2 regions of the Pantoea dispersa genome follow, and region 1 is predicted to be linked to the other one. Evidence: riboswitches for the same ligand, from Rfam matches in the RefSeq annotation. Region 1 holds a riboswitch; the other holds the start of a gene.
What was found. Region 1 has a riboswitch for thiamine pyrophosphate ahead of thiC (phosphomethylpyrimidine synthase ThiC). Riboswitches for the same ligand answer to the same signal wherever they lie in the genome.

Region 1 (7,910 bases):
CACACTCAGCAGTTTATCCGCCTGCCAGATATAGTCGGTGGTTTCCCGGCTATCGCCATTGAAAGGGGTATAGACAGTACGCAGATGGACGGCTTCGTGGTCGCCGTTTTTACGCCAGATTCGCACCGTGCCACGGTCAGACAGATAGCCGCTGGCGGTGAAAGCCGGAAGATCGGGAGTGGCACTGCAGCCGGTGAGTAATACCCCGAGGAGGATGGCGCAGAGGCGCTGAGGAGAGATGTTCAGCATAGCAGGCCCCGGTAACAAAAAGGGGCGAAATCGCCCCTCTTTTAAAGCTAAACCGCGATGCGGAAAACTTACTTAACAGCGTCTTTCAGTGCTTTACCAGAGACGAACGCTGGCACGTTAGCTGCAGCGATTTTGATCTCTTTGCCAGTCTGCGGGTTGCGACCGGTACGCTCAGCGCGGTGGTTCACTTTAAAAGTACCAAAACCAACCAGTTGTACAGCATCACCTTCTTTCAGAGACTCAGTGATCGCAGCCAGGGTAGATTCCAGCGCAGCTTTAGCCTGGGTTTTAGACAGGTCCGCTTTCTCTGCGATCACATCAATCAGTTGAGTCTTGTTCATAAGTTATCCTTAAAGTGTATTTATCGCTTGCTAAGCAACGAGTGCGAGGGAAAAGCCATATTCTGGCACTCTTCAGCCTGCACGCACCGATAGCCACAATTTTCAGCCCCCCAAATGTAGACCAGACAGGGGGCTGATGTGAAGCCTCCAGGCGCGGTAATTCGGGCCTGAAGTCACGTTTTCTCGCCTTATTGCTGAAAATTTATACCGATGTTACTGATTCCGGCTTCACGCAGGTCTGCACGTAGTCCTTTGATTAGCTCCAGGTCCCGTTCTTCGCACTCTGCCAGCAGGCGGAAAATCTCCCACTGCAGGTCCCATTCGTCAATTACCGCCTGGTTGTCACGAAGCTCTTCGTCGCTCATTTCGCGACCGGCCTGGGTCATTTCAAGGATGGCCACGGTGGTGATCGACGTGCGGCTGACTTCGATGGCGTGCTCCAGCGTTTCACCGCTCAGCTGCGCGTGCAGGAGTTCACTCAGCGCCACGCAGGCGTCAATCGCCGGGTGCACGCCGTAAACGTCAAAGTCGTCACCGTTTGGGATCGCCGCTTCCAGTTTCTCCAGCTGGCTGTCGAAATTGATTTTGGCATCCTTCACCGTCAGGCTTTCCCACACCAGGTCGAGAATGCGGCGATAGAGCTGCGGATCGGCAAACTCGGTCTGCTGACAGAAGGCCCAGTAATTGGGGAACATCCGCTCGCACAGACAGGCCATAAAGGTCATGTGCTGCCAGCTTTCCAGCTTCGCCAGACGCAAATGGACGGGGTTCTGTAACATCAAACTTACTCTCGGTAGATTAGCTGGCGGCAGTGTACCGCAAAAGCCGCGCACAAACAGCGTTAGCGCGCATTTTGCCACTTCACAAAAGCGGGACGGCCAGATGCCACGGCATCAGCCCAGCGCGTTGGCTCCGGCAAGCGGTAGCCGGCCATGCAGGCTTCAACCCAGTACAGGGCGCTGTCGAGGCTGACGCGGTGGCCGGTTGAGACAAACAGCGGGTTGCAGCGCGTCTTGCTGCGCCACACCCAGGCAATCTGCTCGCCTTTATCCATCAGCGGCTGACGACTGCCCGGTGCCGCATCCAGCTCAGCGAAACGGCCGCACAGGCGCTTTTTCGCTACGCCGATAGTCGGCACATCCAGCAGCGAGCCGAAATGCGCGGCAACGCCCAGCCGGCGCGGATGAGAGATGCCATGGCCGTCGACGAACAGCAGATCGGGCCGCTGCGACAATTGCTGCCACGCCGCCTGCAGGGCTGGAATTTCGCGAAACGAGAGAAAACCGGGGATATAAGGCATGGTGGTCGCGACACGCGCGATGCGATGCTCCACCAGCGTTAATGAAGGGTATTCGAGGATCACCAGGGCGGCACGCGTTACCTCGCCGCCCTGTTCAAAACCAACATCGGCGCCGCCAATGAAGCGCGGCGGCAGTACGTCAAAATCATCCTGCCGCACCACGCTGGCGGCGAGCTGTACCTGTTGCTGTCGTAGTGCGGCTAAATCCATGCTTATCCCTGATGATATGGTCGTGATAGCCGATGCACCGCCTCCACAAACGCGCCAGCGTGCTCTGGCGGAACATCCTGATGAATCCCGTGACCGAGGTTGAAGACGTGACCTTCGCCTGCGCCAAAGCCTTCCAGAATCCCCGCCACTTCCTGCTCAATTCGTGCAGGGGGTGCATACAGCATAGACGGATCCATGTTGCCCTGCAGCGCGACCTTATCGCCCACGCGGCGCCGCGCTTCGCCAATATCGGTGGTCCAGTCAAGGCCCAGCGCATCACAGCCAGTGGCGGCCATCTCTTCCAGCCACTGGCCGCCGCCCTTGGTAAACAGGGTGATGGGCACGCGTCTTCCTTCGTTCTCATGCAGTACGCTGTCGACGATTTTGTGCATGTAATAGAGCGAGAACTCGCGATAGTCGCGCCCGGTCAGCACGCCGCCCCACGTATCAAACACCATCACCGACTGCGCACCCGCTTTAATCTGCGCGTTGAGGTAAAGGATCACGCTCTCTGCCAGCTTATCCAGCAGTGCGTGCAGCGTCTGCGGCTCGGCGTACATCATCTTCTTGATTTTGGTGAAAGCCTTGCTGCTGCCGCCTTCTACCATGTAGGTTGCCAGCGTCCACGGGCTGCCGGAGAAACCGATCAGCGGCACTTCGCCTTTGAGGTTGTGACGGATGGTGCGCACCGCATTCATCACGTAACCCAGCTCCTGCTCTGGATCCGGCACCGGCAGTTTATCCACATCGGCACGACAGGTGATTGGATGGGAGAAACGCGGGCCTTCGCCGGTCTCAAAGTAGAGTCCCAGGCCCATCGCATCCGGAATGGTGAGGATGTCGCTGAAGAGGATCGCGGCATCCAGCGCATAGCGGCGCAGCGGCTGCAGGGTGACTTCGCACGCCAGCTCCGCGTTCTTACACAGCGACATAAAATCACCGGCCTCAGCGCGCGTGGCTTTGTATTCCGGCAGGTAACGCCCGGCTTGTCGCATCATCCATACCGGGGTGATATCCACCGGCTGGCGTAACAGGGCGCGCAGATAACGATCGTTCTTCAGTTCACTCATAATGGGCTCTCTCATGCTAAGGCCGGCAGTGTAGCATTTTCACGCCGCGCTGGCGCGACACAGCGCAACCGTATCTTCAATCAGCCGGCGCGCCACGGTGCCCGGCGGCGGCAACAGGGGCAGATCGTCGTAGCGATACCAGCCAGCATCCAGCAGCTCTTTACCATCGTGCTGCAGCTCGCCGCCATCGTACTCCGCCATGAACGCCATCATCAGCGAGTGCGGGAACGGCCACGGCTGCGAGGTCACGTAACGCACATTTTTTACCCGCACGTTACTCTCTTCCATCACCTCGCGGGCCACCGCCTGCTCCAGCGTTTCGCCGACTTCGACAAAACCGGCCAGCACGGTGTAGATGCTGTTGCGATGGCGCGCATGGTTTGCCAGCAGAATCTCCTCACCGCGACGAATCGCCACAATGATGCAGGGGGCGATTTGCGGATAGTAGCGCTCGCGGCAATGGCTGCACAGGCAGGCGAATTCGCGCTTGCTGTGCTGCATTTCATGGCCGCAATAGCCGCACCAGCGATGCGAACGGTAGAACTCTGCCAGCTGCACGCCGCGCCCGGCGAGCTGAAACAGACCGACATCTTCGTCAATCAGCTGGCGCACCGAGGCCATATTGTCCGGACGCGCTTCGCATACCAGCCAGACGTTTTCGCCCTGCCACTCGCCAATCACTCTGCCGCTGCTGCCGGTCAGGCCAAACTCGCCGGATAAGCCATGCGGCAACTCACCTTGCGGCAACCAAAGTTTCTGCGCGGAGCTGACAATCCACCAGCCAGCGTCTACGCTTGAGATCTCACGTTGCATCTTAATCGTTGTCCTTAGCGTCAAATAGCACGCTGAAATCCTGATGTTAAGTGTGTAATAAACAACTATAACTCACCTGGAGCCCCGTATGCTTACCCAGTTAGATAACCTGACCGAGCGTGTAGGTGGCGGTAATGAATTAGTCGACTCATGGTTGCGCGCCCGTCGACAGCTGCTCGTCACCTATTACGAGTTAATTGGCATGAAGCCGAACAAAGAAGCGCTGACCGCGCTGGATGAACAGGCGCTGGATGCGTTTTGCCATCGTCTGGTGGACTATCTCTCTACCGGCCACTTCAGCGTTTACGAGCGCATCATCAGCGAGATGTCCGGCGACAGCCCGATGATTGCGGCGGCGCAGATCTATCCGGCGCTGGAAGGCAATACTGAACGGCTGATGCAACTGTATGACAGCCATCTGCAGCAGGCCATTAATGACGACAACTGCGTGGATTTCCAGCAGGCGCTGTCAGAAGTGGGCGAAGCGCTGGAGTCACGCTTTACGCTGGAAGACAAACTGATTCAGCTCGCCTGGGATAACCAGCTGGCGCGCCCGCCGGTGGCCAATGACAGCACCATTGCTCGTCCGGCCTGAACCGCTGCAGTTGTAAAAGACTTGTTATTCAGGAAAAGCCCTTTTATGCTGAATGGGCTTTTTTATTGTCTTTTTAACGACAATCCACAATCAAACTTTGCGATATAAGCGCAGCGTGCAGCAGTCAGTAAAGTCGCTTATCGCGTAAAACGTAAACTTGTCGGAGTGCCCTTAGGGGCTGAGACCGTTAATTCGGGATCCGCGGAACCTGATCAGGTTAGTACCTGCGAAGGGAACAAGAGTAGATGTGATCAGCACGGTGCAGTCAGGCGCCCGCACCGTTTCTGTTACTCCTTCCGGACTCCGGACAAGCAGCTTCCCCTTGTTTTCAGGAAACTTGCTATGTCTGATGCTAAAACCTCACGTCGTGAACAACGCGCGCAGGCGCAAAAATTTATCGATTCGCTCCAGGGAACCGCCTTCCCTAACTCCAAACGTATCTGGATCAGCGGCAGCCGCGCGGATATCCGCGTCCCGATGCGCGAAATTCAGCTCAGCCCGACGCACACCGGCGGCAGCAAAGATCATCCGCAATACGCAGAAAATGAACCGGTGCCAGTGTATGACACCGCCGGTGCCTATGGCGATCCCCACGCGACCATCAATGTGCATCAGGGTCTGGCAAAATTGCGCGCCGGCTGGATCGCCGAACGCAACGACAGCGAAACCATCAGCGCACTCAGCTCAAGCTACAGTCAGCAGCGGCTGGCAGATGACGGGCTGGATCATCTGCGTTTTGAACACCTCCCGCTGCCGCGCCGGGCCAAAGCGGGTCGCCGCGTCACGCAACTGCACTATGCGCGTCAGGGCATTATCACGCCGGAGATGGAGTTCATCGCGCTGCGCGAAAACATGGGACGTGAGCGTATCCGCAGTAAAACGCTATTGCAGCAGCACGCCGGTCACGGCTTTGGTGCGCAGCTGCCGGAGAATATCAGCGCCGAATTCGTGCGCGCCGAAGTGGCCAGCGGCCGCGCCATCATTCCTGCCAACATCAATCACCCGGAATCGGAGCCGATGATCATCGGCCGTAATTTTCTGGTGAAGGTCAACGCCAACATCGGCAACTCGGCGGTAAGTTCGTCGATTGAAGAGGAAGTGGAAAAACTGGTGTGGGCCACGCGCTGGGGGGCAGATACCGTGATGGATCTGTCGACCGGCCGCTATATCCATGAAACGCGCGAGTGGATTTTGCGCAACAGTCCGGTGCCGATCGGCACGGTGCCAATCTATCAGGCGCTGGAAAAGGTCAACGGTATTGCAGAAGATCTTAACTGGGACATTTTCCGCGATACCCTGCTGGAACAGGCTGAGCAGGGTGTTGATTACTTCACCATTCACGCGGGCGTGCTGCTGCGCTATGTGCCGATGACCGCACAACGGCTGACCGGCATCGTGTCGCGCGGCGGCTCAATCATGGCGAAGTGGTGCCTGTCACATCATCAGGAAAACTTCCTCTACCAGCATTTCCGCGAAATCTGTGAAATCTGCGCCGCCTATGATGTCGCGCTGTCGCTCGGTGATGGTTTACGTCCCGGCTCGATTCAGGACGCCAACGACGAAGCCCAGTTTGCCGAACTGCGTACCTTAGGCGAGCTGACGCAAATCGCCTGGCAATATGATGTGCAGGTCATGATTGAAGGCCCCGGTCACGTGCCGATGCAGATGATCCGCCGCAATATGACCGAGCAGCTGGAACACTGCCATGAAGCGCCGTTTTATACGCTGGGCCCGCTGACGACCGATATCGCGCCGGGCTACGATCATTTCACCTCCGGGATTGGCGCCGCCATGATCGGCTGGTTTGGCTGCGCGATGTTGTGCTACGTCACGCCGAAAGAGCACCTTGGCCTGCCGAATAAAGAGGATGTTAAGCAGGGGCTGATTACCTACAAGATCGCGGCGCACGCTGCCGATCTGGCTAAAGGCCATCCCGGCGCGCAGATCCGCGACAACGCCATGTCGAAAGCTCGCTTCGAGTTCCGCTGGGAAGATCAGTTTAATCTGGCGCTCGATCCACATACCGCGCGGGCCTATCACGACGAAACCCTGCCGCAGGAATCCGGCAAAGTGGCCCACTTCTGTTCCATGTGCGGCCCCAAATTCTGTTCAATGAAAATCACCCAGGAAGTGCGCGAATTTGCCGCCCGTCAGCAGACTGAAGCCCAGCCGATAGCGCTGGGCATGGCGCAAATGTCCGATGCCTTCCGTAGCCGTGGCGGCGAGCTGTATCACGCCGCCGATGCCCTGAAAGAGGAAAAATGATGACTGAAGCCTTCCCTGCCACCGCGCCAAAACTGGGGCTCTATCCGGTTGTCGACAGCGTGTTGTGGATTGAACGCCTGCTGGCAGCCGGCGTGCGCACCCTCCAGCTGCGCATCAAAGATGGCGATGATCGCCAGATTGAAGCCGCGGTACGCGATGCCATCGCCCTGGGCAAACAGTACGGCGCGCGGCTGTTTATCAACGATTACTGGCGTTTAGCGATTAAGTACAACGCCTATGGTGTGCATCTTGGTCAGGAAGATCTGGATGTGGCCGACCTGGACGCTATCCGCCACGCCGGCTTACGCCTGGGTCTGTCGACACACGATGACGCCGAGCTGGATCGCGCGCTGGCGCTGCGTCCGTCCTATATTGCGCTCGGCCACATCTTTCCGACACAAACCAAAGAGATGCCCTCTGCGCCGCAGGGCATTGCCGAGCTGAAGCGCCATCTGGCGCGGCTGCAGCATATTCCCACCGTGGCGATTGGCGGCATTTCGCTGGCACGCGTGCCGGAGGTGCTGGCGACCGGTGTCGGCAGCATTGCCGTGGTCAGCGCGATTACCCAGGCGGAAGACTGGCAGGCGGCCACCCGCCAGCTGCTGGCGCTGGTAGAATCCCCAGAGCATGTCGCAAAAGCGTTGTAACTGACTGCAACGGCGGTAAAAATCCGCGAATACGGCGCGCAAACGGCAGCAGTCAGGGCTGGCGCGACCGGGGACAATCGCTAAAGTGAGCCTGCCCGCTGTCGCTTGCAGCGGGCCAGGGCTGGCTTCCCCGACTCTCTGTCCGGCCCTGCCTTTCCACCGTTATTCTGTCAGGGAGGTGATATGGCGCGTTTCCGCACTGCAGGCCTGCATGGCACGCTCCACAGCTGCGCCGAGGCTGGCAATCGCCTGCTCGGTTTGCTCATTCATTGGCAGACCATAATTGAGGCGCAGACAGTTGCGATATTTACCCGCCGCCGAAAACAGCGAACCGACCGCCACCTGGATTTTCAGCTCCCGCAGCTCCGCATTCAGCCGCACCGCATCGAAGGCTTCCGGCAGCTCAATCCACATCAGGAA
Region 2 (7,910 bases), 1.8 Mb from region 1:
TCTTCAAAAAGACGAATTTTCACTTCCAGACTCCATGACGAGTAAGCGGGCACGTTTTGTAGCGGCGTTGCGCACGCAGTTGAATCGTGCAGCAAAGATGATTGAATGTTTATAAAAAAATAGCAGTTGCCGCGCGCGAAGATAAAGCCTGTTAACTCTGCGGCTTTTCTGTGTAGAATGCCGCGGCAAGCCGCATCAAATCTGGCGTCGGCACTTTGATAGCTTTTGATTATCTGATTGATAACGTCTGCATATTAGAAGTTGGCCCGAAAATTATGTAGCCTGCATCACATCTTTTTAACGGAGGTCACCCATGTCTATCATCAATACCAAAATCAAACCGTTCAAAAACGCTGCATTCAAAAACGGCGAATTCATCGACGTAACCGAGAAAGACGTTGAAGGTAAATGGAGTGTTTTCTTCTTCTACCCGGCTGACTTCACCTTCGTATGCCCGACTGAACTGGGTGACGTGGCAGACCACTACGAAGAGTTCCAGAAACTGGGCGTAGACATCTACTCCGTTTCAACTGACACGCACTTTACCCACAAAGCCTGGCACGGTTCTTCAGACACCATCGCGAAAATTCAGTATGCGATGATCGGCGACCCGACCGGTGCTCTGACCCGTAACTTCGAAATCATGCGTGAAGCAGAAGGTCTGGCTGACCGCGGTACCTTCATCGTTGACCCGGAAGGCATCATCCAGGCCATCGAAATCACTGCAGAAGGCATCGGCCGTGACGCATCTGACCTGCTGCGTAAAGTGAAAGCGGCTCAGTACGTGGCTTCTCACCCAGGTGAAGTTTGCCCGGCTAAATGGAAAGAAGGCGACGCAACGCTGGCTCCATCACTGGACCTGGTTGGCAAAATCTAAGTCACCTACGCCCTTTGATCTTTCTTCCATCGGGTGCTGCGGCACCCGATTTTCTTCACAGGAACTCACTATGCTCGACACCAATTTAAAAACCCAGCTCAAGGCCTACCTTGAGAAACTAACGAAACCGGTTGAGTTGATTGCCACACTGGACGATGGCGCAAAATCCGCAGAGATCCGTACTCTGCTGACCGATATCGCGAGTCTGTCTGATAAAGTCAGCTTCCGTGAAGAGAACGATCAACCGGTACGTAAGCCATCATTCCTGATTACTAACCCAGGCAGCCACAGCGGTCCGCGCTTTGCCGGTTCGCCAATGGGCCACGAATTTACCTCACTGGTGCTGGCACTGCTGCAGACCGGTGGACATCCGTCGAAAGAGGCGCAGAGCCTGCTGGATCAGGTTGTTGCGCTGGACAGCGACCTGCATTTCGAAACCTATTACTCTCTGTCGTGCCACAACTGTCCTGACGTGGTACAGGCGCTGAACCTGATGGCGGTGCTCAATCCACGCATCCGTCATACCGCCATCGACGGTGGCATGTTCCAGAACGAGATCACCGAACGCAACGTCATGGGCGTGCCGGCGGTTTACCTCAACGGCAAAGAGTTCGGTCAGGGTCGCATGAGCCTGGCAGAAATCGTCGGTAAGGTAGACACCAACGCGGATAAGCGTGCGGCTGAAGAGCTGAACAAGCGTGATGCCTATGAAGTGCTGATCGTCGGCAGCGGCCCGGCGGGCGCTGCGGCGGCCATCTACTCGGCGCGTAAAGGCATCCGTACCGGCCTGATGGGCGAGCGCTTTGGCGGCCAGGTGCTGGACACCGTTGACATTGAAAACTACATCTCCGTGCCGAAAACCGAAGGGGCCAAGCTCGCCGGTTCCCTGCGTGCGCACGTTGATGACTATGACGTGGACGTGATCGACACCCAGAGCGCCATCAAGCTGATTCCGGCAGCCAAAGAGGGTGGCCTGCACGCCATCGAAACCGCTTCCGGCGCAGTGCTGAAATCACGCAGCATCATCATTGCTACCGGCGCACGCTGGCGCAACATGGGCGTTCCGGGCGAAGAGCAGTATCGCACCAAAGGTGTAACCTACTGCCCGCACTGTGACGGCCCGCTGTTTAAAGGCAAACGCACGGCGGTGATCGGCGGCGGTAACTCCGGCGTTGAAGCGGCCATCGATCTGGCCGGTATTGTCGAGCACGTCACGCTGCTGGAGTTCGCCAGCGAAATGCGCGCCGATAAAGTGCTGCAGGATAAACTGCGCAGCCTGAAAAACGTCGATGTGATCCTCAACGCGCAGACCACCGAAGTGAAAGGCGACGGCAGTAAAGTTACCGGTCTGACCTACATCGACCGCAATAACCAGACCAGCCACGAACTGGCGCTGAGCGGTATCTTCGTCCAGATTGGTCTGCTGCCTAACACCAACTGGCTGGAAGGCGCGGTAGAGCGCAACCGCATGGGCGAGATCCTGATCGACGCCAAAGGCGAAACCAGCCTGAAAGGCGTATTTGCCGCCGGCGACTGCACCACGGTGCCGTACAAGCAGATCATCATTGCCAGCGGGGAAGGGGCCAAAGCGTCACTGAGCGCGTTTGATTACCTGATCCGCACCAAACCGGCTGAATAAGTTTTGCGATAGCCACGCAAGCGCCCTGCAACCTGTGTTGCGGGGCTTTTTTTTATCCCAGCCAGCGACGCGCCTGTTCATCGCTGATATCGCGATAATAAATTTTATGGATGCGCTCGCCGCAGCGTTTGCATTCGGCTTCGAGGTACGTGGAGTACCGGTAACGGCCGCCGGGGGCAACGGCGCCTTGACGGGAAATGGTGATATTGTGCCAGTGGTGCGCGTGCGGAAGAAAACTGAATAAAGTCATTAGCGATTCCGGGTGAAGGTGAAACAGCGGTCTTCAAATCCGGAGGGGAATTAGGCCGCGTTATGCCGCCGGCCGATTTGATATTAATCAAGTTGCGCGCTTTCTTCTGTTTATTTCCCGCCTACTGCCCCGGCAGATTAAATTAACTATCCTGATGAATTTTCGGTATTTTGGGGAAATTGATCTCCATCGATTTGTTTATATTTTCCTGATGATCAAAAAATCATGAAAATTGATGGCGCACGTATTTTTGCTCTTCGTTGTCCGGCAAAAAAAGCGCACCCGCCGCAGGATTTACAACTTTAAGCTGACCCTTTATGCTGTGAAGGCACGTCTGACACGGACGTGCATGACTCGGGGTGCCCTTCTTTGTGAAGGCTGAGAAATACCCGTAATACCTGATCTGGATAATGCCAGCGTAGGGAAGTCAGATGCCTGACCGCATTCGCCTTCCTGATTGCCGGTTGGGAGCCTTATGACACAGCCTGACCCTCTTTCCCCGGCGCAACTCGCGCACTCTCTGCAACTGCTGCGGCAGCAGGCACCGCTGGTGCACTGTATGACTAACGACGTGGTGCAAACTTTTACTGCCAACGTGCTGCTGGCACTGCAGGCTTCGCCCGCGATGGTGATTGATGGCGATGAAGCGGCGCAGTTTGCCGGTTTCGCCGATGCACTGCTGATTAACGTTGGCACCTTAACCCGCGAGCGTCGTGATGCGATGCTGGCGGCGGTACATGCCGCTAACCAGGCCGGCACACCGTGGACGCTCGATCCGGTGGCGGTAGGCGCGCTAACCCTGCGTACGGAATTCTGTCAGCAGCTGCTGAGCCTGCGACCGGCGGCCATTCGCGGCAACGCTTCAGAGATTCTCGCCTTAGCCCAGCAGGCCACGGGCGGACGCGGTGTGGATAGCGTGCATCAGGCCGATGCCGCACTGAACGCCGCGCAGCAGCTGGCGCAACGCTGCACGACCCTTGTCGCGGTAACCGGCGAAGTCGATTACGTCACCGATGGCCGCCAGACGCTGGCGATTCCCGGCGGCAGCCCGCTGATGACGCGCGTGGTCGGCACCGGTTGTGCGCTATCCGCCGTCGTCGCGGCGTGCAGCAGCCTGCCGGGTGAGCGCATCCAGCACGTGGCAGCGGCCTGCCGCGTAATGTCACTGGCGGGAGAGCAGGCCGCGCGCAGCGTGGCAGGGCCCGGCAGCTTCGTCGCCGCTTTTCTCGATGCGCTGTGGACGCTGGAGGTGGCGGCATGAAACGTATCAATGCATTGACCATTGCCGGCACCGACCCCAGCGGCGGCGCAGGTATCCAGGCCGATCTGAAAGCGTTTTCCGCGCTCGGCGCGTACGGCACCAGCGTGATTACCGCACTGGTGGCACAGAACACCCGCGGCGTGCAGTCGGTGTATCGCATCGAACCGGCATTTGTCGCGGCGCAGCTCGACTCGGTGCTGGACGACGTGCGCATTGACGCCGCCAAAATCGGTATGCTGGCGGAGACGGCGATCGTCGAGGTGGTGGCAGAGAAGCTGAAACGAGCCAGCCTGCCGTTTGTGGTGCTGGATACGGTGATGATTGCCAAAAGCGGCGATGCGCTGCTGTCGCCCGATGCGGTAGCCAGCATTCGTGAATGTCTGTTGCCGCAGGTATCACTGATCACGCCCAACCTGCCGGAAGCCGCGGCGCTGCTGGGTTGCCGCATGGCGCAGGACGAGGCGAGTATGCTGCAGCAGGGCGATGCGCTGCTGGAACTGGGCTGCGAAGCAGTGCTGATGAAGGGCGGTCATCTCAGCGATGCGGAAAGCCCGGACTGGCTGATCACCCGTGCCGGCCGCCAGCGCTTTACCGCACCGCGCGTTAACACCCGTCATACGCACGGCACCGGCTGCACGCTGTCGGCGGCGCTGGCGGCATTGCGACCGCGCCATGTGGACTGGGCGGGCACCGTAGCGGAAGCCAAGGCCTGGCTGCAGCAGGCGCTGCTGCACGCCGATTCGCTTGAGGTCGGCCATGGCATTGGGCCGGTGCATCATTTCCATCAGTGGTGGTAGGGCGTAACGCCAGATTGCCGATTTTTCACTGCGTATCCGTCTGAAAAATGGAGTCAGCAATTTGCCAGCCTGGCGCGTTTCGGTCCAGGCTGTGGGGGGCGAATCGGCAGGTGCCGGTTCTTTTCCAGCCATTTATCAGGAGCGAACATGACGGACATCGTACAGTTATTGGGTAAAGAGGCGGATACGCTTCTTCAACATCGCTGCATGACCATTCCAGCGGACAGCCTTTATTTGCCGGGCGCGGATTATGTCGATCGCGTGATGATTGATAACAATCGTTCTCCTGCGGTACTGCGCAATATGCAGACGCTCTACAACACCGGCCGTCTGGCGGGTACCGGCTATCTGTCGATTCTGCCGGTGGATCAGGGCGTGGAACACTCTGCCGGCGCCTCGTTCGCTGCCAATCCGGCCTATTTCGACCCGAAGAATATCGTCGAGCTGGCGATTGAAGCCGGCTGTAACTGTGTGGCATCAACCTATGGCGTGCTGGCCTCCGTGTCACGTCGCTACGCGCACCGCATTCCGTTTATGGTCAAGCTGAACCATAACGAAACCCTGAGCTATCCCACGCAGTATGACCAGACGCTGTACGCCAGCGTCGAGCAGGCATTCAACATGGGCGCGGTTGCGGTCGGCGCCACCATCTATTTTGGTTCTGAGCAGTCGCGCCGGCAGATCGAGGAAATTGCAGCGGCCTTCGAGCGCGCGCACGAGCTGGGCATGGTGACGGTGCTGTGGGCCTATCTGCGCAACAACGATTTCAAGAAGGATGGGGTGGATTATCACGCCAGCGCCGATTTGACCGGTCAGGCTAACCATCTGGCGGCCACCATTGGTGCCGACATTGTGAAGCAGAAAATGGCGGAGAATAACGGCGGCTATAACGCGGTGAAGTTTGGCCACACCGATGAGCGCGTGTACAGCAAGCTGACCAGTGAGAATCCGATCGATCTGGTGCGCTACCAGCTGGCCAACTGCTACATGGGCCGCGCCGGGCTGATTAACTCCGGTGGTGCTTCAGCCGGTGCGACCGATGTGGCGGAGTCGGTGCGTACGGCGGTGATCAATAAACGCGCCGGCGGCATGGGGCTGATTCTCGGACGCAAGGCGTTTAAGAAGTCGCTGAAAGAGGGCGTGGCGCTGATTAATGCGGTGCAGGATGTGTATCTGGCGAAAGATGTGACGATTGCCTGATGGTGTGAGGTGCTTTTTCCCCCTCACCCTAGCCCTCTCCCGCAGGCGGGAGAGGGGACATGAATGTGCGGTTTTTCAGAGTTAATTATTGAGTACTAGCTGGAACAGCTCCCTCTCCCGGTGGGAGAGGGCCGGGGTGAGGGCATCACACCGCACCGTATCAAACCGCACCGCATCACACCCCACCGCAAGCTCACCGAACAACACTACGGCCCTTCAAACCATTCGCTGTTGCGCTCGGCAATCGGCGTGATGGTCAGAATCATCTCCTGCAGATGTCGCCGCATCGCCTTCTCAGCCGCATCGGCATTCTTCGCTTTCAGCGCGGCAAATATCTCTTCGTGCTGCTGAATCAGGCTCTCCGGCGGCGACACTTCGCTCAGCGTCAGAAAGCGCACGCGGTCCATCGTCGCTTTAATGTTCTCCACCGTCTCCCACGCCAGCAGGCAGTCAATGCCTTCGGCAATCAACCGGTGAAACTCATCGTCGAGCGCCAGAAACGCCTGGCTGTCGTGGCGTTCCGCTGCCAGTCGCTGCAGCTGCAGATTGTGTTCCAGCGCCATCAGTCCGGTGGCAGCGATCTCCAGCGCGGCGCGACGAACCACGGCGATCTCCACCGCTTCACGGATGAAACGGCCGTCGGCCACGCGCTGGGCGGAGATTTTGCGCACGAAGGTGCCGCGCTGCGGCAGAACCTGCACCAGGCCGGCTTCCGCCAGTTTGATAAAGGCTTCCCGCACCGGCTGCCGCGACACGTTGAAGCGCGCCGACACTTCTTTCTCCGACAGCAGCGAGCCCGGATGGATCACGCAGGTCACGATATCCTTCCGCAGATAGCGATAAATCTGCTGATTTACCGGTTCGCTGGTGGTTATGGTATAGGCAATCGACATGCAGCAATATCCGTATTACGGCTGGCCGCCGCCAGCCCGATGAGAAAGCGTCAGTCTAATCAGCACGCTGCGTCTGCGCTACACATTTGTGCAGGCGGCTTAGCCTTCTGTGACCAGCGCCTGCACCGTGGCGCGTGCACCGGTAAGCCGCAGCTGCTGATACAGCTCGGTAAGCCGCGTAACAAACACTGAGTGATAACGTAAATCGTCGCCGAACACCGCCTGCAGGCGCAGTAAGGCCTCAACGCGCTGCGGGCCATCCTCGCTATTGGCAACAATGCTGGCCAGCTGTGCGCTGAGCGGATCGCGAACCTCAATCGCCGCGCCCTGCTCATCGACGCCGCTGATATAGCGCATCCAGCCTGCCACGCCCAGCAGCAGATAATCACAGGCCGTCCCGTTACGCAGATGCCAGCGCACGCTATCCAGCAGGCGCTGTGGCAGCTTCTGCGTGCCGTCGGTGGCGATTTGATAAGTGCGATGTTTAATCGCCCGGTTTTCGTAACGGGCGATCAGCGAGTCGGCATAGGCGACCAAATCAACATCCTGCGTGCGCAGCGTGGGTGCCTGATCCTGCAGCATCAGCGCGCGCGCCGCCTGACGAAAATTCGCATCGGCCATGCAATCGCTGATGTGCTGATACCCGGCCAGGTAGCCGAGATAAGCCAGGAACGAGTGGCTGCCGTTGAGCATGCGCAGCTTCATCTCTTCGTACGGCAGCACATCACGCACCAGCTCCGCACCGGCCTGTTCCCACGCCGGGCGGCCGCTGACGAAGTTATCTTCAATCACCCACTGGAAAAAAGGTTCGGCTTCCACCGCCACCGGATCGCGACTGCCCAGCCGCGCTTCCAGCGTTGCGAAAGCCTCATCGGTCATCGCCGGTACGATGCGATCCACCATGGTTGAGGGAAAGGTGAGGTGGGTCTGAATGTAATCCGCCAGCGCCGGGCTGCGACGCTGCGCCAGCTGGGTTATCACATTGCGCGTAAC

Region 2: another riboswitch for thiamine pyrophosphate. It lies ahead of thiM (hydroxyethylthiazole kinase); the one in region 1 lies ahead of thiC (phosphomethylpyrimidine synthase ThiC).

The regions. Positions count from the first base shown of each region.
Region 1 covers NZ_CP082346.1:3,693,600-3,701,509, forward strand. The annotation lists gene K7H94_RS17240 (DUF1481 domain-containing protein) at 1-249, opposite strand, end outside; gene hupA (nucleoid-associated protein HU-alpha) at 318-590, opposite strand; gene K7H94_RS17250 (YjaG family protein) at 779-1,369, opposite strand; gene nfi (deoxyribonuclease V) at 1,432-2,100, opposite strand; gene hemE (uroporphyrinogen decarboxylase) at 2,103-3,170, opposite strand; gene nudC (NAD(+) diphosphatase) at 3,210-3,983, opposite strand; gene K7H94_RS17270 (Rsd/AlgQ family anti-sigma factor) at 4,072-4,578, shown strand; TPP riboswitch at 4,730-4,830, shown strand; gene thiC (phosphomethylpyrimidine synthase ThiC) at 4,921-6,843, shown strand; gene thiE (thiamine phosphate synthase) at 6,843-7,490, shown strand; gene K7H94_RS17285 (aminotransferase-like domain-containing protein) at 7,653-7,910, opposite strand, start outside.
Region 2 covers NZ_CP082346.1:1,462,142-1,470,051, forward strand. The annotation lists gene K7H94_RS06715 (GNAT family N-acetyltransferase) at 1-23, opposite strand, end outside; gene ahpC (alkyl hydroperoxide reductase subunit C) at 314-877, shown strand; gene ahpF (alkyl hydroperoxide reductase subunit F) at 948-2,516, shown strand; gene K7H94_RS06730 (hypothetical protein) at 2,569-2,766, opposite strand; TPP riboswitch at 3,112-3,208, shown strand; gene thiM (hydroxyethylthiazole kinase) at 3,242-4,027, shown strand; gene thiD (bifunctional hydroxymethylpyrimidine kinase/phosphomethylpyrimidine kinase) at 4,024-4,824, shown strand; gene fbaB (class I fructose-bisphosphate aldolase) at 4,972-6,024, shown strand; gene K7H94_RS06750 (GntR family transcriptional regulator) at 6,231-6,917, opposite strand; gene K7H94_RS06755 (mannitol dehydrogenase family protein) at 7,017-7,910, opposite strand, start outside.